3 regions of the Ralstonia sp. SA306 genome follow, and region 2 is predicted to be linked to each of the others. Evidence: predicted binding sites of a transcription regulator. Region 2 holds the regulator's gene; each other region holds the start of a gene.
The links. The regulator FliA, encoded in region 2, starts transcription of late flagellar genes. The targets are predictions, from matches to a motif close to CTAAAGTTTNNNNNNNNNNNGCCGNTA.
Positions count from the first base shown of each region.

Region 1: the regulator FliA is predicted to act here: its motif matches at 4,294-4,320, upstream of fliD (flagellar filament capping protein FliD).
Region 3: the regulator FliA is predicted to act here: its motif matches at 6,540-6,566, upstream of flgM (flagellar biosynthesis anti-sigma factor FlgM).

Region 1 covers NZ_CP096452.1:426,497-434,374, forward strand. Annotated here, with positions in the region: gene M1D44_RS18525 (sensor domain-containing protein) at 428-2,164, shown strand; gene M1D44_RS18530 (LuxR C-terminal-related transcriptional regulator) at 2,299-2,934, opposite strand; gene M1D44_RS18535 (flagellin N-terminal helical domain-containing protein) at 3,346-4,167, shown strand; gene fliD (flagellar filament capping protein FliD) at 4,365-6,413, shown strand; gene fliS (flagellar export chaperone FliS) at 6,473-6,910, shown strand; gene M1D44_RS18550 (flagellar protein FliT) at 6,969-7,325, shown strand; gene M1D44_RS18555 (glycosyltransferase family 2 protein) at 7,319-7,878, opposite strand, start outside.
Region 2 covers NZ_CP096452.1:1,470,299-1,478,176, reverse strand. Annotated here, with positions in the region: gene flhB (flagellar biosynthesis protein FlhB) at 1-705, shown strand, start outside; gene flhA (flagellar biosynthesis protein FlhA) at 997-3,114, shown strand; gene flhF (flagellar biosynthesis protein FlhF) at 3,111-5,009, shown strand; gene M1D44_RS23170 (MinD/ParA family ATP-binding protein) at 5,023-5,802, shown strand; gene M1D44_RS23165 (RNA polymerase sigma factor FliA) at 5,811-6,572, shown strand; gene M1D44_RS23160 (nucleobase:cation symporter-2 family protein) at 6,950-7,878, shown strand, end outside.
Region 3 covers NZ_CP096452.1:383,074-390,951, forward strand. Annotated here, with positions in the region: gene M1D44_RS18285 (putative bifunctional diguanylate cyclase/phosphodiesterase) at 1-604, opposite strand, end outside; gene M1D44_RS18290 (hypothetical protein) at 974-1,099, opposite strand; gene M1D44_RS18295 (H-NS histone family protein) at 1,571-1,861, shown strand; gene M1D44_RS18300 (GntR family transcriptional regulator) at 1,972-2,700, shown strand; gene M1D44_RS18305 (porin) at 2,959-4,020, shown strand; gene M1D44_RS18310 (response regulator transcription factor) at 4,146-4,862, opposite strand; gene M1D44_RS18315 (flagella synthesis protein FlgN) at 5,321-5,782, opposite strand; gene flgM (flagellar biosynthesis anti-sigma factor FlgM) at 6,183-6,503, opposite strand; gene flgA (flagellar basal body P-ring formation chaperone FlgA) at 6,625-7,482, opposite strand.

The DNA.
Region 1 (7,878 bases), 920 kb from region 2:
GGTTCTCGGATGGCATTCTTCCCCACCTCTGTCCAGCTCATTCCAGCAAGAAACGTGGTCAATCCCGCTTATCTCGGGCGTTTGCGATGTGAAGGGTGGGACGGTATGAGCGCTGAAAGTGATTATCGAGGCACTTTTGTGTGCCGATTACGTTGCGCCGGGCGCTTTACCCGTCGCGTCGCTCGCCGGCTCCGCCGCAAAAGTGACGTTGCCCGAAAGATTTGCCCGCACTTGCCGTTGTAATGAAGGAATGCGCCGGCACGGTCCGGCCTTGCATACCTGCGTTGCCTTGCCGGAAGCCGCCTTGAATTCCTTGCCCTTTTCCACCCGTATTGACCTTGCGCTCGTCGATGCCGAGGGCTTGCCGGCCGACTGTCCTGCGCGCGGCGAGCCGCCGGGCTTCTGCCCGAAGCTGGACCTGCTGTCGATGGTCAACGCGCTGACGGAGGGCATCCTGGTGTGCGGAACAGACCGCCGCGTCACCTACGCCAATCCGAGTGCCGCACGGCTGCTGGGTTTGCCGGTGGAAGCGCTGGTGGGGCGCTTGCTGCCCACGGTCGTCAACGCCGCGGTGGATGAATTCGATGCGTCTATCCACGAGGCCGACTGGCCTGATCAGGATGTGATCGCCGAAGGGCAGCCGCAGTTGAACCAGATTTTCGGGATGCACTGCGTGGATGGCCGCACGGTGTGGGTTTCCAGCAACTGGACGCCGCTGTATGCCGATGGCGGTCATTCGATGACGGCCTCGCCGCGGGCATCGGAAGCCGGTGCGAGGCCATATTCGGTGCTGGTGTCGCTGGTCGACATCACGCAGATCCGCGAAGCCCAGCAGCGCATCCGGCATCTGGCCACGCACGATACGCTGACGGGTCTGCTGAACCGCTCCGCGCTGGAAGACCGTCTGGAGCACGCGCTGGCGATCGCGCGCCGCAACCGCTCGCGCGTCTCGGTCATGTTCCTCGACCTGGATCGTTTCAAGAACGTCAACGACACGCTGGGCCACCAGTTTGGCGACATGCTGTTGCGCGAAGTGGCGGCCCGCCTGCAGGCTTGTGCGCGCGAAGCCGACACCGTGGCCCGCCTGGGCGGCGATGAATTTGTCGTCATGCTCGAAGCGCTCGACGGGCTGGGCACGCGGCGCGTGGCCGAGCGCATTCTCTCGGCCATCAGCGCGCCGTTCCATATTGAGGGGCAGGAGCTGTATCTGGGCGTGTCGATCGGGATTGCCGTGGCGCCGCACGACGGCGACGACCCGAACACGCTGCTGCGCAAGGCCGACGCCGCCATGTACCTGGCAAAAGAGCGCGGCCGCAACAATTTCCAGACCTTTACGAGCGACCTGGACGACCGCGTCTCGCGCCGCTTCCGCATTGAATCGGGCTTGCGCCGCGCGAGCGACCGCAACGAGTTCTACGCCGACTACCAGCCGCGTGTGGACGTCAAGAGCGGCCGTATCGTCGGCGTGGAAGCGCTCATCCGCTGGAATTCGGCCGATTTCGGCCACATGATGCCCGGCCAGTTCATTCAGGACGCCGAAGAAACCGGCCTGATCGTCGAGATCGACCGCTGGATTCTGCGCGCTGCTTGCGACCAGCTTGCACGCTGGCGCCGCATCGGGCTGCCGGACTTGCGCATGTCGATCAACCTCTCGGGCCAGGCATTCAGCTCTGGGCAGTTGAGCGGGATGGTGCGTGGCGCGCTATCGACCAGTGGCTTGCCCGGCAATGCGGTGGAACTGGAGATGACCGAAGGCATTCTGATTCGCGACGATCCGTCATTGCATGCGTTGCTGACCGAGCTGCGCGCGATGGGCGTATCGCTGGCGCTGGACGATTTCGGTACTGGTTATTCATCGCTGTCGTATCTGCACCGCTTCCCGATCGATACGTTGAAGATCGACCGTTCGTTCGTGCAAGACCTGCCGCACGTGGCAGAGCGCGCGGCCATCACGCGGGCCATCATCATGATGGCGCAGGCCATGGGCATGAAGACCGTGGCCGAAGGCGTGGAGACCACCGGGCAACTCGAATTTCTGCGCGAAGTCGGCTGCGACGAGTTTCAGGGCTATCTGCTCACGCGGCCGCTGGAGCCGGCTGCGGTACAGGACCTCGTACGCGAGAACGCGCGCCGCTACGGCGAGCGTGTCCCCCGGTTTCTATAAGTCTTGAGTCTATTCAGGGTGTCCCGGAAAGCGTAGCGAGCGGCCTGAGGTTGGTGGGAGAAGCGCAGCCGTACATGTGTACGGCGAGCATCGCACCGCCAAGATCGGGCCGCGCAGTAGCTTTACGGGACACCCTAGAGTTGCAGGCCGTTGCTGACCACGTACATGGTCAGCTCGGCGTTGTTGCGCAGCTTCATCTTCGAGAGCACGCGCCCCCGATACACGCTGACCGTCTTGACGCTGATCTGCAGTGCCTCGGCAATCTCGCCCAACGTGCGGCCGGAGCCGAGCATGCGCAGCGTCTGGAATTCGCGGTCGGAAAGAATGTCGTGGCGGGGCTTGTCCCAGTCGACATTCAGGTTGTCGGCAAGTACCTCCACGAGGTCCGAAGGCAGGTATTTCTTGCCCTTGGAGATGGCGTTGACGGCGGCCAGCAACTGCGGCTGGCTGGCGTCCATCGGCAGATAGCCGGCGGCGCCCGCCTTGAGTGCCCGTACGGCAAGCAGAGCTTCAGGATGGCGGCCCAGTGCCAGCACGGCCAGGCGGGCATGCTGCTGGCGCACGGTCTTGATGGTCTGGAATTCGTCTCCGGTGGCCGATTCCACCGAGAAGAGCATGACGTCCCACTCGCGCTGCGCGAGCAGGTCGTTATTGGCATCGCGCAGGTCCGGCACGGCCTCGATCTGCCGGGCCAGGCGCGAATCCTTGAGGATCTGGCGCAGGCCGACACGGGCAATATCGTGCGGTTCGACGATCAGGACATTGAGCATGGTGGGTGTTGCGGGTCAAACGCGGGCTCGCATCGAGCTCTTCTTTCCGCCCGCAGGCCTTCCGGCCGAACTGGCGGGCTTGCAACTCCCCATCTGTGCACTGTGTGGCGCTCTATATATAGAGGGATGCTGGCGCCTATGAACTGGTCGAACGAGTATAGCCGAGGGTCTGCAGGCCAAGAAGCAGGCTTGCCGCCTCTTTTGGAGGGGGTGTCGAAAGTCAGGCGCCCGCAAGCCCAAACCGCCGCCGACGCACAAATTTGTCAAGGCGACCCTAAACTTTCCTCAGAGGCCACCGATAACCTGAGTACAACGCAGACCTGATCCCCTTCAAGTTGCAGGTCACGTTGCCCGGCCTAGCCGGAATTAGCAAACACGGGCAACAAACCATCGGGAAACTTAGGAGCCGTCATGTCCCTCAGCCTCAATACCAACATCTCGTCCCTGCAAACGCAGCAAGCTCTGTCGCAATCGCAGTCCGCTCTGCAAACGTCGCTGCAACGTCTGTCGACCGGCCTGCGCGTGAACAGCGCGAAGGACGATGCCGCTGCATATGCTGTGGCTTCCAGCCTGACGACCACGCTGAACTCGCAAACCCAAGGTATCCAGAACGCCAACAACGCACAGTCGTACCTGCAAACGGCTGACTCGTACCTGGGCCAGGTTGAAAACAACCTGCAACGTATGCGCCAACTGGCTGTGGAAGCCAACAACGGCGGTCTGTCGACCACCGACCAGGCCAACCTGGACAAGGAATACCAACAGCTGGCCACGGCCAACAAGAACATCGAGACGAACGCCAACTACAACGGCGCCAAGCTGTTCGATGGTTCGGTGACCTCGACCACGTTCCAGTACGGCCAAAGCGCATCGACCGACGTCGCTACCGTGACCAACGCCAACCTGGCGAGCTTCGGCACGCTGTCGAGCACGAGCGTGACCTCGACTGCCAACGCAACGGCAGCTCAGGCGGCCATCGATACCGATCTGGCCAGCCTGAAGTCGGCCCGCGCCAGCCTCGGTGCACAGCAAAGCGGTCTGAGCTCGACCATCAACACGCTGACCTCGTCGAACACCGCCCTGTCGGCTGCCAAGTCGGCCATGGTCGATACGGACTACGCGTCGGAAACGTCGAACATGACTCGCCAGAACATCCTGCAGCAAGCGGGTACGGCGATGCTGGCGCAAGCCAACTCGGCGCCGAACAGCATCCTGAGCCTGCTGAAGGGTTAATCAGTAAGTTGGATGCAGCCCAGCCGCTTCGCGATTGGGTCAAGGGCCGGCGTTCCTCGGGGCGTCGGCCTTTTTTCTTTTGTCGGATACCCCCCTTTTTCGTGGGTGGCGCCTGCATAACCTGCCCTAAAGAAGCTGCAACCCGTGCCGTTGTGTAGAGAGACTTCCGCCGGCGCAGATGCTTATCGGACCCGATCATGGCGACTACCACTACCACCTCCTCAACCAGCAATTACGTTCCGCCGATCTCCATTCCCGGCATCGGGACGAGCATCGACGTCAATTCGCTGGTGACCAGCCTCATGAAGGTGGAGAGCCAGCCGCTGACGCAACTGCAGACGCAGCAAAGCTCGTACCAGACGCAGCTGTCGGCCGTGGGCTCGCTCAAGAGTGCGCTGTCGACCTTCCAGACCGCGCTATCGAACCTGACCAACGCGTCGAACTACAGCGCGATGAAGGCCGGCGGCTACGACACCTCGATGCTGAGTGCGTCGGTGACGGGCTCGGCGCCTGCAGGTTCCTACGCGGTCAATGTCACGCAGCTTGCGCAATCGCAGGTTCTGGCGGCGCAGGGGCAGACGTCCACTACGACGGCCATCGGCAGCGGCACCTCGACCACGATTTCGTTCTCGTTCGGCTCGGTGTCGGGCGGCTCGTTCTCGGGCGGCAAGTACACCGGTTCGACGTTCACGCAGAACGGCAACCTGGCGGGTGGCTCGATCACGATCGATTCGTCCAACAACACGCTCGCGGGTATCCGTGATGCGATCAACTCGGCCAACGTGGGTGTGTCGGCCAGCATCGTGAACGACGGCAGCGGCAGCCCGTACCGTCTGGTGCTGACGTCGACCGCGGGCGGCTCCAGCTCGGAGATGAAGATTTCGGTGTCGGGCGACTCGACGCTGCAATCGCTGCTCTCGCAAGACCCGGCAGGCACGCAGAACATGACCGAGGTGACCACGGGCCAGAACGCCCTCGCCACCATCAACGGCATTGCCGTGCAGAGCCCGACCAACACGTTGTCGAACGTGGTGGACGGCACATCGTTCACGCTGTCCAAGACGGGCAGCACCAACGTGACGGTAGCCAACGACCCGACCGCCACCACCACCGCCGTCACCAACTTTGTGAACGGCTACAACGCGTTGCGCACGCAACTGAATTCGCTCACCAACATCGACACCGCCAACAGCGCCAACAATGGGCCGCTGGCGGGCGATGTGAGCACCAAGACGCTCATCAACCAGATTACCGACGTGCTCGGCCAAGCGGTTGGCAACGGCAATTACCAGTCGCTGGGCAGCGTGGGCGTGACGATGAATTCCGACGGCACGCTGTCGGTTGACAACACCAAGCTGTCGGCTGCCGTTGCAAAGTCGCCCAGCCAGGTAGCCGGTCTGTTTGCCGGTACCGGCACGGCCACCGATTCACTGGTCAGCGTGCCGACGTTCTCGGATTCCACGCAGGCCGGCAGCTACGCTCTCAACGTGACGCGGTTGGCCACGCAGGGCACGCTCACGGGTTCGGCCGCCGCCAGCACGACCATCACGGCGGGTGTGAACGACACGCTCGCGTTCAACATCAGCGGCATGTCCATCAACGTGACGTTGGCGGCCGGCAGTTACACCGCGGCGACGCTGGCTGCGCAGATCCAAAGCCAGATCAACGCATCGACGACGCTGCAGAACGCGAAGGTTAACGCTTCGGTGTCGGCCAATGCCGGCGGCGTGCTGAGCGTAACCGATAGCCAGTTCGGCTCGGTGTCGGCGGTATCGGTGTCGGGCAATGGCGCTTCATCGCTCTTCGGCGCGAGCCCAACGGCCACCAACGGTGTGGATGTGCAAGGCACGATCAACGGCGTTGCTGCAACCGGTTCGGGACAGAACCTCTATGGCATCAGCGGTTCCGCCACCGACGGCTTGACCGTGCAGGTGGCCGGCGGCCCGCTGGGCGCCCGTGGCACGGTCACGGTGCAGCGCGGTTACGCTGCCCAGCTCAACACGGTGATGACCAACCTGCTGTCGTCCAGCGGCATGGTGCAGAACGAGACGGACTCGATCAACAGTTCGCTCACCTCGCTTGCCAGCCAGATCACCGCCATGCAGACGCGGCTGGATAACAAGCAGGCGCTGTACTACACGCAGTTCAACGCGTTGTCGGCAGCGGTGGCGAGCATGACGAACACAAGCAATTACCTGACGACGCAGCTCGCGGCCATCACGAAGCAGACCTCGAGCAGCAACTAAGCCAGGTTCAGGTTTAGAGCACAACCCAAAACAAACAGACTACAGCGAGGACCTTTTCCATGTACGCTGCACGCCGTGCCATCGGTGCCTATGCGCAAGTCGGCATCGAGACGTCCGTGGTAGACGCCAATCCGCACCGCCTGATCGCCATGCTGTTTGAAGGCGCGCGCGCCGCCATCAACCTGGCCGGCGCCGCCATCCAGCGCGGTGATGTGCTGGCCAAGGTGCGGGCGTTCGACAAGGCCATCTCGATCATCGGCCAGGGCCTGCAGGCCAGCCTCGATCACCAGCGCGGCGGCGACATCGCCGTGCAACTGAACAATCTGTACGACTACATGCTGCGCCGCTTGCTGCTGGCCAACGGCAACAACGATCTGACGATCCTCGCTGAAGTGGACGCCTTGCTCGTCCCGCTGCAGGATGCGTGGCTCGCCATTGGCCAGATGGGCCAGCCTGGCGCCGCCGTGGCGAACAGCCACCTGAGCGTTGTGAGCTGATTGCCGGACGTTGGCAGTAAAGCGACCTTTGACTGAATTCGGCCCAACTGGAGCCAATATGCACCGCAACATCCCGATCAAGGACAGCGAAAGTCTGTTCACCTGCTACGAAGCCATCGCACGCCTGACCGCCGAAATGGTCAGCGCGGCCGAAGTGGGTAACTGGGACGTCGTCAGCACGCTTGAACGCGAGAGCGCCACCTATGTGGATGCACTGCGCCGTTCCGAGCCGCATCCGCAGCTCTCGCGTGCGGACGTGGAGCGCAAGCGCGCGCTGCTGGTACGCATTCTGGAAGATGACGCCCGCGTGCGCGCCATGGTGTATCCGCGCCTGGACCGCCTGCAAAAGCGCATCGACACGGCACGCCGTGCCACCACCGCAAGCAACGCTTACGGCAGCATGGCGCGTTATTGAGGCGAAGCGTCTTGCAGTTGTTTTGACAGCGTCAGATAGTGCTCGGACTTGCGTGCGAGCGCGTGACTCTGCATCTGGTACACGATCGCCAGTTGCTGGGCAGCGAGGAAGCTGCCCCGCCCGACGACGCTGCCGTCCATCTCCGGCTGATCGCCGATCTCAAGGCAGCGGTTGAAGACCTGTTCTGCCAGCGGTAGCCACCGGGCGGCCGCCTCATCAGGGTGTTTGGCCGCCGCATCCAGCAAGACCAATCCCAGTGCAAAGCAAAGGTCCGGAAAATCTGGCCACGTCTGGATGGCGACATCGCCTTGCGCGAGCGCTTCTTCAACGCGATCGGCCTTGCCCAGGCTGTACACATAGCGCAGCGTCAGGTTGCGGCGGTACGGCGCATCAGGCGGCGCCAGGCTGAAGGCGCGCGCGTAGTAATTCACGGCCTTTGCGTAGTCTTCGTGATGCAGCTCGGTTTCCTTGCCGAGCTGATACAGCACATACGGGTCGTCCGGCCGATGCGCGAGTTCATCGAGCAGCAGTTGCGTGTTGCGCTCGCCTTTCT
Region 2 (7,878 bases):
CTGATTGCCGGTGTGGGCTGGTTGCTGGTCCGGTACTACCGGGGTGACCTGATCGAACTCCCGCAGCAGGACCTGGGCGTGGCCATGCGCGACACCCTGCACGTGGCTGGCGTGGCCTTCCTCTGCATGGCGGCGGTGATGATGCTGGTGGCGGCCGTGGATGTGCCGCTGTCGTTGTGGCAATACGCGCGCAAACACCGCATGACCAAGGAAGAAGTGCGCAAGGAGCACCGCGAGTCCGAAGGCGATCCGCACGTCAAGGGCCGCATCCGCAACTTGCAGCGCCAGGCGGCCCAGCGCCGCATGATGGCCGATGTGCCCAAGGCCGACGTGATCGTCACTAACCCGACGCACTATGCCGTGGCGCTGCGCTATTCCGAAAAGGAAGGCGGCGCGCCGCGTGTGCTGGCCAAGGGCGCCGACATGGTGGCCGCCAAGATCCGCGAGCTGGGGACGGAGCACAAGATTCCCATCCTGGAAGCGCCCCCGCTGGCCCGTGCGCTGTACCGCCATACCGAGATCGGCCACCAGATTCCGGAGGCGCTCTACGCCGCCGTGGCCGAAGTGCTTGCCTATGTCTACCAGCTACGCCGCCTGCATCAGGTGGGCGGCCGTGTGCCGGTGCGCCCGACCGACCTGCCGGTGCCTGCCGATATGGACCCGGGGCCGCAACCCGGCCCGGACGACGAGCCCGAAGACGCCTAAAACGTCGCCCATCGAGCAAACACCCCACGCGCCGAGTTCCGAACTCGAATCGCCAGACAAAAAGCGCCGAGCACGACGCTTTTTGCCCGGCGAGTAGCGGTTTGATGTCCGCGCATGGGGCGCTTGGCGTGCAACGACGGCCAAACGGCGCCACCGCCCGCTTCCGCACCCCCCGGTGGGAGGGTATTTCAAAGAAAAGCCGCCTTTTGGGCGGCTTTCTCACGTCTTCGATTTGGCGGTTCCCCCGGCAAGATGGCATCCATCGAAAAGCCCCCCGCTGCACGCCCGCCAATGAACGCCGCACTGCTCCGAGTCACCGACATCCTGCGCAAGGGCGACTACCGCTCCGCCGCGGGCCCGGTGCTCATCATCCTGATCCTGGCGATGATGGTGCTGCCATTGCCGCCGTTCATCCTCGATCTGCTGTTCACGTTCAACATCGCGCTGTCGATCATCGTGCTGCTGATCAGCATGCACACGCTCAAGCCGCTGGATTTCTCGTCGTTCCCGAGCATCCTGCTGATTACCACGCTGATGCGGCTGTCGTTGAACGTGGCCTCCACGCGCGTGGTGCTGATGGAAGGCCACACCGGCCCGGACGCCGCCGGCAAGGTGATCGAAGCTTTCGGCCACTTCCTGGTGGGCGGCAACTACACCGTCGGCATCGTGCTGTTCGTCATCCTGGTGATCATCAACTTCATGGTGATCAGCAAGGGCGCGGGCCGCATTGCCGAGGTCAGCGCGCGCTTCACCCTGGATGCGATGCCCGGCAAGCAGATGGCGATCGACGCCGACCTGAACGCCGGCCTCATCCGTGAAGACGAAGCCCGCAGGCGCCGCACGGAGATCGCCCAGGAAGCTGAATTCTTCGGCTCCATGGACGGTGCCAGCAAGTTCGTGCGCGGGGATTCGGTGGCGGGTATCGCCATTCTGCTGATCAACATCATCGGCGGCCTGGCCGTGGGCGTGCTCCAGCACGGCATGGACGTCGGCCACGCAGCCACCAACTACACGCTGCTGACCATCGGCGACGGCCTGGTCGCGCAGATTCCCGCGCTGGTGATCTCCACCGCGGCGGGCATCATGGTCAGCCGCGTCTCCACCGACAAGGACGTCGGTCAGCAACTGTCGAGCGAGCTGTTTGCCATGCCGACGGTGCTGATGACCACCGCCGGTGTGCTGGGCGTGCTGGGCATGGTGCCGGGCATGCCGCACTTCCCGTTCATCCTGTTTGGCGGCGGTCTGGGCTATCTGGGCTGGTACCTCAAGAAGAAGCGCGAGGTGCCTGAGGTCGAACCCGTGCTGCAGGCCATTGCCCCGGTGGATACGCCCGAGGCGAGCTGGGACGATGTGTCGTGGGTCGACGTGCTGGGCCTGGAAATCGGCTATCGCCTGATTCCGCTGGTGGACAAGAGCCAGGACGGCGAGCTGCTGCGCCGGATCAAGGGCATCCGCAAGAAGTTCACGCAGGACATGGGTTTCCTGGCGCCGGTTGTGCATATCCGCGACAACCTGGAGCTGGGCCCGTCGTCGTACCGCATCACGCTCAAGGGCGTGGAAATCGGCCAGGGCGAAGTGCAGCAGGGCAAGTTCCTCGCCATCAATCCGGGTGGCCAGGATGGCCTGGGCGGCCATGGCGGCCTGGGTGGTCGCCTGGGCACGCAATTGCCTGGCACGCCCACCGTGGACCCGACCTTCGGCCTGCCGGCCATGTGGATCAACGCTGATGTGCGCGATCGCGCGCAGGCCGAGGGCTATACCGTGGTCGATTGCAGCACGGTCATCGCCACCCACGTCAATCAGTTGATTTACACCCATAGCACCGAGCTTCTCGGCCGTTTGGAAGTCCAGCAATTGCTCGATCATTTGGGCAAGGAAGCACCGAAGCTGGTCGAAGACGTTGTGCCGAAGCTGTTGCCCGTCGCGACCGTGCAGAAGGTGCTGCAGAACCTGCTGGACGAAGGCCTGCATATCCGCGACATCCGCACCATCGTCGAGACGCTGGCGGAACACGGAGGCAGGACGCAAGACCCCGCCGAACTCACCGCTGCCGTGCGTGTGGCGCTGGGCCGGGCGATTGCCCAGCAGCTCTTCCCGAACAAGACCGAAATGCAGGTCGTCACGCTTGACCCGAATCTGGAGAACATCTTGCTGCAAAGCGTCGTTGGCTCTAACGCCGGCCCGATCGAACCGCAACTGGCCGACTCGCTCATGCAAGCGGCTGCGGACTCGTCGCGGCAGCACGAACAGATGGGTCAGACGGGCGTCCTGCTCGTACCGCCCGTACTGCGCCCGATGCTTGCCCGCCTGTTCAAGCGTGCCGCACCGAGCCTGCGCGTGCTCTCGCACGCAGAAATTCCAGATCACCGAACGATTAAGGTTGTCGCCATGCTTGGAGGCCGCGCATGAAAATGCATCGATTCACCGGACTGACGTCGCGTGACGTCTTGCGCAAAGTCCGCGACCAACTGGGCGATGGCGCTCTGATTCTGTCGAACCGCGCCATTCCTGGCGGCATCGAGATCATCGCGGCATCCGACTCGCACGTGGATGCGCTGGTCGACACGCAGTCGTCGGCGCCCAAGACGGCACAGCGGCGTCCGATGGCACCGGCGCCGATCCCCGAGCCCGCACCGATTGCCGCTGCAACCGCAGCCGTGGTTGCCGCCCAGGCACCTGCTGAAGAAGCACCGCAGGTCGAGGCCCCGGCGCCCAACGCGCTGGCCCGTCTGCGTAACCGCTTCATTGCCTCGCGCCGCGCCCCCGCACAGGAAGAGGCACCGGCAGCCCCGGTTGCTCCGGTGGCCAAGCCGGCCGGCCGCACGCTGCAAACGCGCGTGGATGACGACGTGGCGTTTGGCGAAGAAGATGCGCTGGCAGCATCCACCCGCATGCTGGCTGGCCTGTCGCTGGACCGTGCCAATGCAGAGGTTGCCCAGTCTGCGGCGCAGGCCCTGGCCAGCACCGCACAGTTCATCGCCCGCCGCACCACGGTGGAAGACGACGAGCCGGAGATGGAATCGACTGCCCGCTTTGCCGCACGTCGCGAACAAGCGCGTGAACAGGCACGCGAGCAGGATGACCGCCCGGTTTCGCTGCGCAGCTTTGCCGAGCGCGTGGAAGCCCAGGCCCGTACCCTTCGCGCCGAACAACAGAAGGCCGACGCGCCTGTGAAGCCGCGCGGCGACGCGCAAGCCGACGCAGGCAAGGCGTCCGACATTTTCGTCCGCGTGGAGGACACGATGGCCAAGCCCGAAGCCCCGCGTGATGACGTGAGCCTGCAGCGTTCGGCCATCCAGGCCGACGTGAAGGAAAGCATCCGTGCCGAGACCGACGTGATGACCCGCCGCATGGTCGGCGAGATCGAAACGCTCAAGAGCACGCTGAACGACGCCATGTCGAGCCTGGCCTCGCTGGGCGTGAAGCTGGGCGACCCGGTGCGTACGCGCCTGTTCCAGACCATGCTCAACGCAGGGTTCTCGGCACAGCTCACGCGCTACGTGCTGGAGAACATGCCGCAGCACGACTCGTATGAAGGCGCGCTGGATTTCGTGCAGCGCGCGATTGAAAAGAACCTGACCACCGTGTCGGATGAAAACAGCCTGCTCGACCAGGGCGGCGTGTTTGCCCTGATGGGCCCGACCGGCGTGGGCAAGACCACCACGACCGCCAAGCTGGCCGCGCGCTTCGTGCTGCGCCATGGCGCATCGCGCGTGGCACTGCTCTCGACCGACAGCTACCGGATCGGCGGCCATGAACAACTGCGCATCTACGGCAAGATCCTGGGCGTTTCGGTGCATGCCGTGAAAGACGCGCAAGACCTGAGCCTCGCCCTGAACGATCTGCGCGAGAAGCACGTGGTGCTGATCGACACCATCGGCATGAGCCAGCGCGACCGCGCCGTGTCCGAACAGATGGCGATGCTGCATGCCGTGGGCCCGTCGATCAAGCGCCTGCTGCTGCTGAACGCCGCAAGCAACGGCAAGACGCTCGATGAAGTGGTGGGTGCCTACCGCGACGCCAACCTGGCCGGCTGCATCCTGACCAAGATCGACGAGGCTGCGTCTGTTGGCCACGCGATGGACGTGATGATCCGCCGCCGCCTGCCGCTGCACTACGTGTCGTACGGCCAGCGTGTGCCGGAAGACATTGCGGTGCCGAACAAGAAGCTGCTGATCCACCGCTCGTTCCGGGCCGGTGCGGAGCAGTCGTCGTTCACGCTGGATTCGGACGAATCGTTGCTCGTGGCGCAAGGCGCTGCGCGCAACCGCGAACCTGGCCTGGCCGCTTTCGATTTCGCCTGACAAGGGGGCGACCATGACGACGCCATTCGCCAAGGATCAAGCCGCAGGGCTGCGGCGCATGCTCGGTCATGCCGCTGCTCGTCGTGTGCTGGTGATCGGTGCGGAAGAGCAGGTCGATGACTTTGTCGACAACCTGCGCATCGCGCTGTCCGCCATGGGCCGCGACACGGCCGTGGTGAACGCCCAGACCATGCTCGCCATGCCCGGCGTGCTCGAGCAGTACGACGAGACGGCGGATGTGACGCTCGTGGCCGCGCATTTCGGCACCCGGGCACTGAGCACCGTGGCTGAAGTCTGCGACGACGTGCTGCTGACCTTCTCCGATGGTCCGGAAGGCATCAAGAGCGCGTACACGCTGCTCAAGAAAACCGCCGTGCTGCAAGGCAGCGCTGGCATCCGCACCGTGGTGTGCGGCGCGCATTCGGTGGATTCCGCCGTGCGCGTGTTCGGCAACCTGGCCAACACCGTGGGCCAGTACCTGAACACCCGTATCGATTTCGCTGGCTACCTCCCTGAGGACCGGCACGTAGAACTTGCGCTCTCGCTCGGCAAGCCCGTGGCGAGCGCGTTTCCCGCATCGCCTTCGGCCATGGCCTTCCGCCAGCTTGCCGAAGAAATGTTGAGCTGGGCCAGCGCCGAGGCCCAAGCCGGTGATGGCAGTGCGCCGTCGCGGGTGGTCATGTCGGCGCGGGCTCCGGCACAGCCGGCAGATGAATCGGCGCAAGCAACGTCAATGTCCACATCGACTGCGACGATCCGCGCCACCGCACGCGCGGCCGAATTGGTTTATTGAGGCGCAGCATGAACGAAGCGTCAAAGGCAGGCATGGATATGTACACCGCAACCGGTCGCAAGACCAAGTCCGACGAGATGGCCACGTATGCTCCACTGGTACGTCGCATTGCCAACCAGATGATGGTCAAGCTGCCGGCCAGCGTTGAGCTGGATGACCTGATCCAGGCCGGCATGATGGGCTTGCTCGATGCGCTGTCGCGCTATGAGGAAACGCAGGGCGTGCAGTTCGAGTTCTACGCGGCCCAGCGTATTCGCGGCGCGATCCTGGACGAACTGCGCGGCTCGGACTGGCTGCCGCGCGGGCTGCGCCGCAACGCGCGCACGATCGAGCAGGCGATCCAGAAGCTGCAGCAGCAGAAGGGCCGCGCGCCCACCGAAACCGAGATTGCCGTAGCGCTGGGCATGTCGCTGGCCGAATACCAGAAGCAACTGGTCGACCTGCAGGGCAGTCAGCTGCTGTATTACGAAGATTTCGACCGCGAAGACGCCGACGCCTTCATCGAGAACCGCGCGCCCGAGAACGACGCCACACCGCTGGACCAACTGCTGGACCACGACCTGCGCGAATCGGTTGTCGCTGCCATCGAGGCTCTGCCCGAGCGCGAAAAGCTCATGATGAGCCTCTACTACGAGCAGGATCTGAACCTGCGCGAGATCGGCGCCGTGATGGGCGTGTCGGAATCGCGCGTGTGCCAGATCCACAGCCAGGCCATCGCCCGCATCCGCTCGCGCCTGCGCGATCGCGCATGGCTGCCGACGCCGACCTGATCTGAGGTCGGCTGAGAGCCACTGACACAACCCTGTGCTTCACGGGGTTTGATGGCGGCTCCTGGTTCCAGCTTTACCTGCCAGGTATTTCTACTGCGCGGCCAGCGACTCATGTCGCGGCCGCGCTTTTTCTTTGGGCCCCGGTCACGAGGCGCGCTTGGAGGCTTGAGGCAGGTTGATCACGGCGCACACGCGTTTCAGAACGCAAAATATGTACACAAAAAACGATTGTAATTGTTGACAGAAAAATGGAGCCCCTCCAAGATGCCGGCAAATACGCGGCATCACGCCGCATGAATGCAGGCGGACGGAATCCGCCGCACCCGCCTAAAGCACGCTCCCGGCATTGACACGGGGGCGGCCCCAGGAGACAGACAATGCGCCAATCCCCCGGCCAACCCTCGCCTTCTTCGTCGACAATCGCTCACGCCGTTGCCGATCCCGTCAACGAGCGTCTGCCGCTGCCCCGTCTGTTCGCACTGGGCTTGCAACACCTGTTGGTGATGTACGCCGGTGCGATTGCCGTGCCGCTGATTGTCGGCAATGCGCTCGGCCTGTCGAAGAGCGATCTGTCGTATCTGGTCAACTGCGATCTGTTTGCGGCTGGGATCGGCACGCTCATCCAATCCCTCGGTTTCCTGATCTTCGGGATCCGCCTGCCGGTGATGATGGGCGTCACGTTTGCCGCAGTTGCACCCATGATTGCCATTGGCGTGGAGCCCGGCATGGGGCTGCCCGGTATTTTCGGGGCGTCCATCGTTTCTGGTGTGTTCGGCATTGCCATTGCGCCGCTCATGGGCCGGCTGCTGGGCCTGTTCCCGCGCGTGGTAACGGGCACGGTCATCATGCTGATCGGTTTTTCGCTGTTGAGCGTGGGGATCAACTGGGCCGCGGGCGGTCAGCAGATGATTCCGCAGGTGGTCGACGGCGTGCGCCACATGGTGCCGAACCCGGCGTTTGGCGATCCGTTCGGCCTGGCCATTGCAGCGCTGGTGCTGGTGACGATTCTGCTGCTGACCAAATTCGGTAACGCACTGCTGTGCAATATCGCGGTGCTGCTTGGCATCGTGACGGGCACGCTGGTGGCGGCGGCATTTGGCAAAGTGTCGCTGGCTGATGCGAGCGCCGCGCCGCTGATGACGCTGGTGACGCCGTTCCACTTCGGTATGCCGAAGTTCGAGCTGTCGGCCATCATCTCGATGTGCATCGTGATCGTGATCACGCTGGTGGAATCGACCGGCATGTTCCTCGCGCTGTCGCACGTGGTGGGCAAGCCGATCTCGCGCAACGAGTTGACCAACGGCCT
Region 3 (7,878 bases), 880 kb from region 2:
GCTGCGTGCCATAGAGCCTCGCGCGCCCGGAGACGACACGCACTACCACGCACAGCGCCGACGGCAACGCCGCTTCCAGCGCCCGCAGCGCCGCATGCAGCCGCTCGCCCAGCGAGGCGGCGGACGGCAGCGTGGAAAGCAGATGGTCGAGATGCTCGTGCGGCAGCGCTGCACCAATGGCCTCGGCGCTCAGCACGCGTTCGCCAGCCTTGCCCGGCAGCTGCGCATCGAGCGGCAGCGGCAATCCGTGCACGACAACCTGCCGCGCCGGCAGCCCATCAAAGCGGGTTGGCGTAACCGTCAGCCGAACGCTGATCACCTCGTTGGCATCGCCTGCGGAAAGGGCCGAGACAAGTTGTGCTGCCGAAATGACCCCGGCATCGGGCTGGCTGACATCGGCGTCTGCGCTGGTATGCGTCTCCAGCCACGCGGGCACGTCCTGGAAGAAGCGCGAGAAGGGCTCGCCGAGCAGTTGATCGGACGAAAGCGCCCGCACCATGCAAACGCCGGCTGCATTGGCAAAGACGATGCGGCCTTCGAGCACCACATAGAGCGGAACCGGAAGGCTTTGCGCCGACAACGGGTAGGAAATTTCGTCTGGCATCCCACGCTCCAACCTGAGGTATTGCCCGACATCTCACTCAGCATGAACTTCTGGCCAGGCTGACCGCGAGAACGCGCCGGCTCCGGAAGTCGGGGCAATGCTCTTCATGATGCGCAAAAGTCGTGCGCGGCGCAAAGCCTAGTTTGTGGCTGATACAACACACGAGAATTCGCCTTGCCGGTCGCGCTCCAGTTTGTTTGCGGCGCGGGTTTCAAAACGGTTTGCTCCGGTTCGGCCGCAGTCGGTTCTATTTCAGTATCCGAGCCATCCCCATCTTCGTGCGCGGCGAAATACCGATCGGTCCAGCGATGCATCAGTGCCAATCCGATTGCACACATCAAAACGCATGTTCCCATTGTCAGGCTGAAATCAGCGCTGATCCGTTCGACTGAACGTTGCGGAAAGAAAACGGGAGGCGTCGAAAAACAGGGTGCCGATCAGTGCGCCAAAGGCCAAAAGCAGATAGTAAAAATGGCATGGCAAGGGCGAATTCATCGTTGTCTCATCCAGCTGCAACCAAGAAAGGTGGCGCATTGAATCGTTTTACCGGGCGCTCAAATGAACATGCCAGTGCGGTTGCAATCGCGGTGCAACGGCATGCCCGGCATCCAGCAGCTTGCGTATGAATTGATATTGCGTTTGCTGTACTGCTGCGATGCCGCAGATTGCCGCTTGGAGCAAGAACCGGAATTGCGGGACCCGGCAGCGCTTGCTATGGTGGTGGCACTGAAATGCAGCGCGATACCGGCTTGCGGCCTTGCATGATCGCGCACGCGAATCCGATGCGCCAATCTGGCTTTCGGGTTGAAACCTGGGCATCTGGTGTGCCACGAGTTGATTTTTGGCCTAGTGGCGCGTTTGAAGGGGCATGATCAAAAACGTTGAAATTTGATTTCAGTTATGAATACAATTGATCTAATATCTGGTCCACACCAGATTTCACACCAGACTTTATTGGGAGCGCATATGGCGACATACAAGGAATTGGTTGCACAAAAGGCCAAACTCGAAGAGCAGATCGAAACTGCGCGTGCCAAGGAACTGGAAGCGGTTATCCAGCAAGTGCGCCAGACGGTTGTCGAATATGGCCTGACGGCTGAAGACCTGGGCTTGGCTCAGCGTCGCGGCCGCCGTGCTGGTGCGAAGGCGCCGGTGCCGGCCAAGTACCGTGACCCGAAGACGGGCGCGACGTGGTCCGGCCGCGGCCGTGCCCCGGCCTGGATCGGCAAGAACCGCGATAAATTCCTGATCGCCTGATCTTCCAGGCCCTGCCTGGCGCGCGCGCAAGCGTGCAACGCAAATGGCCCACCCGCCCGGTGGGCCATTTGCGTTGCTGCGCGTGATGATCGTTCCTGTATAACAATGGCATGACGCCCCGCCTGCCCAAATACCTCGAACTGGCCGACCGCATTCGGCTCGACATCCTGCACGGAACCTTGCCGGCGGGCAGCATCGCGCCCAGCGAGAACGAAGTCGCCCAGCGCTACGGCGTATCCCGTTTGACGGCGCGCCGGACTCTGAACGAACTCGCGGCGCGCGGGCTGCTTCGGCGCTCGCGGGGGCAGCGTAGCGTGGTGCTCGATCGTGTGGGGCCGCATCGGCCAGTGCTGTACGCGCCAGGCCAGTCCGACGCTGCGCTGGAATACGTGCCGGGGGCCGTCTATACGGTCAGCGCATTTCGATTGGAGTTGGCCGACGAGACCGTGGCCGCCGCGCTCGACCTGGCGGTGGGGGCGCAAGTGGCGTTTGTCGAGCGCCGAGCCCAGGTGGAGGGGCAACCCATCATGCTGCTGCGTACTTGGCTGACGTCGCGGTTGGCCGCGATGCTTGAGGCGCGCGACTTTGAAGATCGCCTGTTCGTGCAGGTCTTCCAGCGCGCCAATCTGACCATCGCGCGCTCGCGCGAGGCGCCACTGGCCTGTGTGGCCGATGCCCACCAGGCCGCGCAGCTCGGCGTGGAAGCCGGCGTGCCGCTGGTCCGTGTGCGACGCATCGGCTACAGCGTGGCTGATGTGCCGATCTCCCTCACCTACTGCGATTTTTCCCCTGAGCGCTACACGCGCGAAGTCGACATCCGCGTGCTCCAAAACGACTGAAAGCGCACTGCGCCAGACCGGTGCAGAAACGGCGCCACACACCCCGCGATGGGGACTTGTCCGCCTAAAGTATTCAAGCTAGTCTGCGCCCCTTCCCCAGAAAACATATTTATTTGTGAAGCGACGCTTTGCCGACAGCGTATTGGCACGGCTGTTGCATTCACCGCGCCATCTCAGCAGCAGCGGGTTGAGCCACCTGCCGCCTCAACGCTGATTCAGTCGATTCAACACATCGGAACCAAGAGGGAGAAATCAACAATGCAACTCAAGCGACGTTTTGCGCTGGCCGTGCTGGCCGCCGCCGCAGGCCTGACCGCAGGCGCGGCGCAGGCCCAATCGTCTGTGACGCTGTACGGCCAGGTGGATGCCTGGGCGGGCGCCACCAAGAACCTGGGCCAGGACCGCGCCTGGGGTGTCAATTCGGGCGGCATGTCGACGTCGTACTGGGGCATGAAGGGCAGCGAAGATCTGGGCAATGGCCTGAAGGCGATCTTCACCCTGGAAGCGTTCTTCCGCCCCGATACGGGCAAGTCCGGCCGCTTTGATGGCGACCACTTCTTCGCACGTAATTCGTTTGTCGGTCTGCAGTCGAACAGCTGGGGCTCGATCAAGCTCGGCCGTAACACCCCGCCGTACTTCGTTTCGACGATCCTGTTTAACCCGTTCATCGATTCGTACACGTTCTCGCCGATGGTGTTCCACACCTACCTCGGCAACGGCCGTTCGGGCGCCGCGGGCATCTCGGGTCTGGTCGGGGATTCGGGTTGGGACAACTCGATCATGTATTCCACGCCGGACATGGGCGGCCTGACGGCCAACCTGATCTACGGCGCGGGCGAGCAAGCCGGCCACAACGGTCAGAACAAGTGGGGCGGTAGCCTGCTGTACTTCCGCGGCAATTTTGCGGCCACGGCGGCATTCCAGCAGGTGCGCTACGACGGCGCGCCTGGCGATCTGAACAGCCTGGTGGCCGGCTTCTCGCGCCAGACGGCGGGGCAGTTGGGCGCCACGTATGACTTTGGCGTGGTCAAGCTGTACGGCCAATACCAGTACATCAAGAACACGATCAGCACCGGCGACGCGAAGAGCAACGGCGGCCAGCTGGGCGTGTCGATTCCGGTGGGCCCGGGCGCCGTGCTGGCATCGTATGCCTACACGAAGACCTCGGGTGCGGCTGACGTGAAGCGCAACACCTGGGCGGTGGGCTACGACTATTCGCTGTCCAAGCGCACCGATGTGTATGCGGCGTACTTCCGTGACAAGGTGTCGGACCTGTCGACGGCCGACACCTTTGGTGTAGGCATCCGCGCAAAGTTCTAAGCCTTTCGCGTTCTGCTTTTCCTTGTCACCGCCCCCGTCTCGACAGCGTGGGCGGGCATTTGCAACGGCGTCCGGAGTCCGGGCGCCGTTTTTTGTTGTGCGGAAAAGCCGAAAGGGCGGCGGCGTCAGCCTGTGCGGGCCAGGCGCAACGGCGGCGAGAGCGGCGATGGGGCCTCCGCTCCAATGTTCGGATGATTCAGCAGCATGGCGCCGCGCTGCGTGGCAACGAAGACGGCCTCGGTACGGCTGCGCACTTCCAGCCGGCGATACAGCGCGTTGATATGCGCCTTGGTTGTCGCCTCGGAAATACTCAGCATGCGGCTGATGGTTTTGACCGGATGCCCGCGCGAGAGCAAGACGAGAATCTCATATTGCCGCTGCGTCAGGCCGAGCAACGCGCCATCGTCATTACCGTTGGCAGAACCTGCCGCAATGGCTTCAGGCCGTGTCAGCACGATCGACGCCGGCACATAACGGCCGCCGGCGAGCACCAGTTCCAATGCCGCTGCAATCAATTTGCCGGAATAGCTTTTCAGCAGATATGCCGAGACATTCAATTGCATCAGCGTACGCACGTGCGCAGCGGAATCGGTTTCGCCGAGTACGGCGACATGCCGGGGATGCGGCTGTTGCAATAGCCGGGAGAGGGCCGGCAGATCGTCGATGCCGGGTAAGGGCAGGCCGATCAGGGCCAGTTCGGCGTCCGCATGCGCCGCGAGATTTTCAAAGAGGGCTTCGTCCGGCTCGACGCTGACCACTTCGGTAATGGCCGGCAAGGATTGCAACACGTGGGTCGCGCCGGCACGCACCAAAGGGTGTGCCTCCACTACGATTGATTTCACTGCGCCGCCTGTCTGGTTATGGTTTGTTTGCCCATTTCCGGAATCAGCTTGTTGCCGCGCCTTTTTGGACCACTGGGTCCAAAATCAATGCAGCCGTGCTTGTGGAAAATGCTTCTGGCGTGCGGTCTCGGTATATTCCCCGTTCAACCGGCAGTCACCGCAGTGCGGTGCCGCCGGGCCGAAACCTTGGCACGCCATTCAGGCGCAATTTCCTTCCGGTTTTTCTTGTTTATGTCGCCAGGCGCGGAGGATTAACCCCGCCAAAATCGCAGAATAAATCCCCAGCATGCTTGTTGCACCCATCAATGGGATGTAAACCTTTTTGTTTACCCCGATCGGTGGTGTGCTAGACCCCCCTATAGATAGCAGGATCAGACAGCAGCAGCTAGCCCCACTTCACGCCCATTGACGTAAGCGTAAAGCGGGGCTTTTGTACCCAAAAAACGTGTTGTAGTGGCTTATTGCGCGACGACCGAGAAGCGTGGCATCGACAGCGGTTGCTTGCCGTCGCGGCCGTAGGGTGTGCCGCCGCCGTTGTTGGCAGCATGCAGGACGGACAGCGCGTTTTGCGTGGCGCGCAGGCGCAGGTCGATCAGGGTGCCGTTGTCGATGTTGCGCTGGCGCAGCAGGCGGGCCAGGGCCAGGTTTTCGTCGAACAGGCGGCTGGCGGTTTCATCGGTGCGCAGGTATTTGACCAGCCCGTACGGATCGGCGCCGCCGTGCTGGGCCCACCACAGGCGGCGGTCACGGTCGGCTTCGCCCAACGCGGCGAGTTGCTTCTGCTTGGTCTGGGTGATGCGTTCGAGCTCGACCATGTCGCCGTCGCGCAACGCCTGCGCTTCGGCATCCAGGGTGAGGGTGGCTGCGCGCAGCAGTTCCTGCTCGTCGGCAAGGGTGCGGATCAGCAGTGTGTTGTCCATGGTAGGGCCTATTCCCGTATGAAACGTGCGCGCGTTGGCCCAAGCGGGGGCCAGATGCGCGAAGGGCGTCGCCGCAAAGGGTGATTCCCTTTGCAAGACGCGCCGACAAAGCAGATGGCCCCCGCTTGGGCCAACCCGGAGGGCAATGACGATACGGGCCGCATGGCGTCGTTGCGACCGACTTGCTTGGCTGGCCAAGCGGCGCCGGTCGCGCCTAGCCCTACAGCCCGTATCGACATTGCGCGCACACGTTTCATACGGGAATAGGCCCTGAACCTCAGGCTGGGAAGCTTGGGCAGCCGCCGGCCGGCACGCCGCCCCGCCGCGATCAGTCGAGGGTCGGAAACCCTCGGACCGGCGGCGTCAGAAAATACAGGGGACGGACGACGGGAAAGCCCCGTCAGACCTTCTTGGATCGCGTGGAGAGCAGCGATTGCGCGTCGGAAAGCGCCGCATCGGCGATTTTGCCGGCGTCCATCTTGAGCGTGCCGTTCTGAATGGCACTGCGGATCTGCTCGACGCGTGCCGCGTCGAAGTCGCCGCTGCCCACTTGGCGCGAGACTTGTTGGACCGACAGCGACGGCGAATCGCCGGTGTGGCGCGTGGTGCCCGAAGCCGTCGTAGCGGCCGGGGACGAGCCGGTCGCGCGCGTCGACCCGGACGCAGCGTCCTTGGTCGGCGCAACGGCCGGCGTGTTGTTCACGATATGGTTGATTTTCACGGGTGTCTCCGAAGAGCGCGTTCATCCTATCACCCATAACGGCCAACCCCGGCTCAAACTTTAGCGGCAGGTATCGATAACGCATCACGGTTAAAAGTGATCAGTCGTTATCAATTTTGTCTTAAAACTGGATCGCCACGACGCCAGCAGACTGTGCAATGCCGGAAACGACATTGCCGTTGGCGGTGCGCACCTGCGCCACCTGGCCCACGGCCGCCTGGTTCAAGGCGCGACCGTCGCTGCTGACCTGGAAGCCCCCGCCCTCGGCGATGAGCTTGACGGTCTGGCCTGCCTGTACGGCAACCGGCAGGCGCAGGCTTTCGGCGCGCAGCGGCTGGTTGGCGGCCACGCTGGTGAGCAGTACACGCCCCACCACATCGGCCGGCTGCTGCACGACCGAGGCCGGCAGCATCGAAAGATCGCCCGTCCGGGCTTCCAGATCGCCCATGTCGAGCGTCTTGCCCGGCGGGAGCTGGTGCGAGGCGACGTAATACGTCCCAGTGATCTGGATCGTGGCCGGCACCCAGGCCGCCCAGGCATGCGGCGAACGGCAGCGCACGCCCACTTGTATCCGGCCGCGCAGTCGGTTCGCCGCCGGGAGCATCAGGTCGATCTGGTCACAGGGCTGGTTGGCCACGCGGGCATCCACCGGGCCGACTTCCACCGACGCACGTGGCGCTCCCGTCTCATTCGTGCCGCCAAGGATGTCCAGTTGCGACTGCAGTTGTTGCTGAATCTGCATCTGGATGGCGTTCGGCCCCTGGATGGTGGTGGGCTGCACGGGCTGTTGCACGGCTTGGGCCGGCGGATAGCCGACGCGCACCACGCCCTGTGCGTGCGCCAGGATCGGGTGCACGACGCTGGCCAGCAGGCCCAGCGCCAGGATCAACAACAGCTTGCGCTGGCGCCCAGCCAGCGGCATGGCCGTGGCGGCAGGTCGGGTCGGGTGGTGCGCGCTGCGTGCAAACCGCGTGGACATGGAGAGCCCCTTCATCAAAAGTCCGGTGAAGTTTAGCCACGCGTGCGCGAGCGCCAAATGCGGAAATGTCGGCCAATCCCCCCCTTATTCGGACGAATGGTCTTGCACACCGGCCCCTAGACTTTGCAACGTGGTGAAGTCCCTGGCGTTGTGCGGTTCCTGGCCGTACAGCCTGTCCCGGTAGGTGGCGAGGTTGCTCGTTCTTCGGCCAGATATCGGATTCGCAGACAGGTCTTTTCCACTGAGGTCGCATGACGGCAACTCAGCAAGACAAGCGGTTCAGCGGTTTTGGAGACGGCATCGGCGGTTTTGAAGGGGCCGCTGATGCCGAGTTCTCCGGCCGAAGGGAACACGCAATACAGAACGCAACCCCGGCGGGTGGCAGCAGTAACCAGG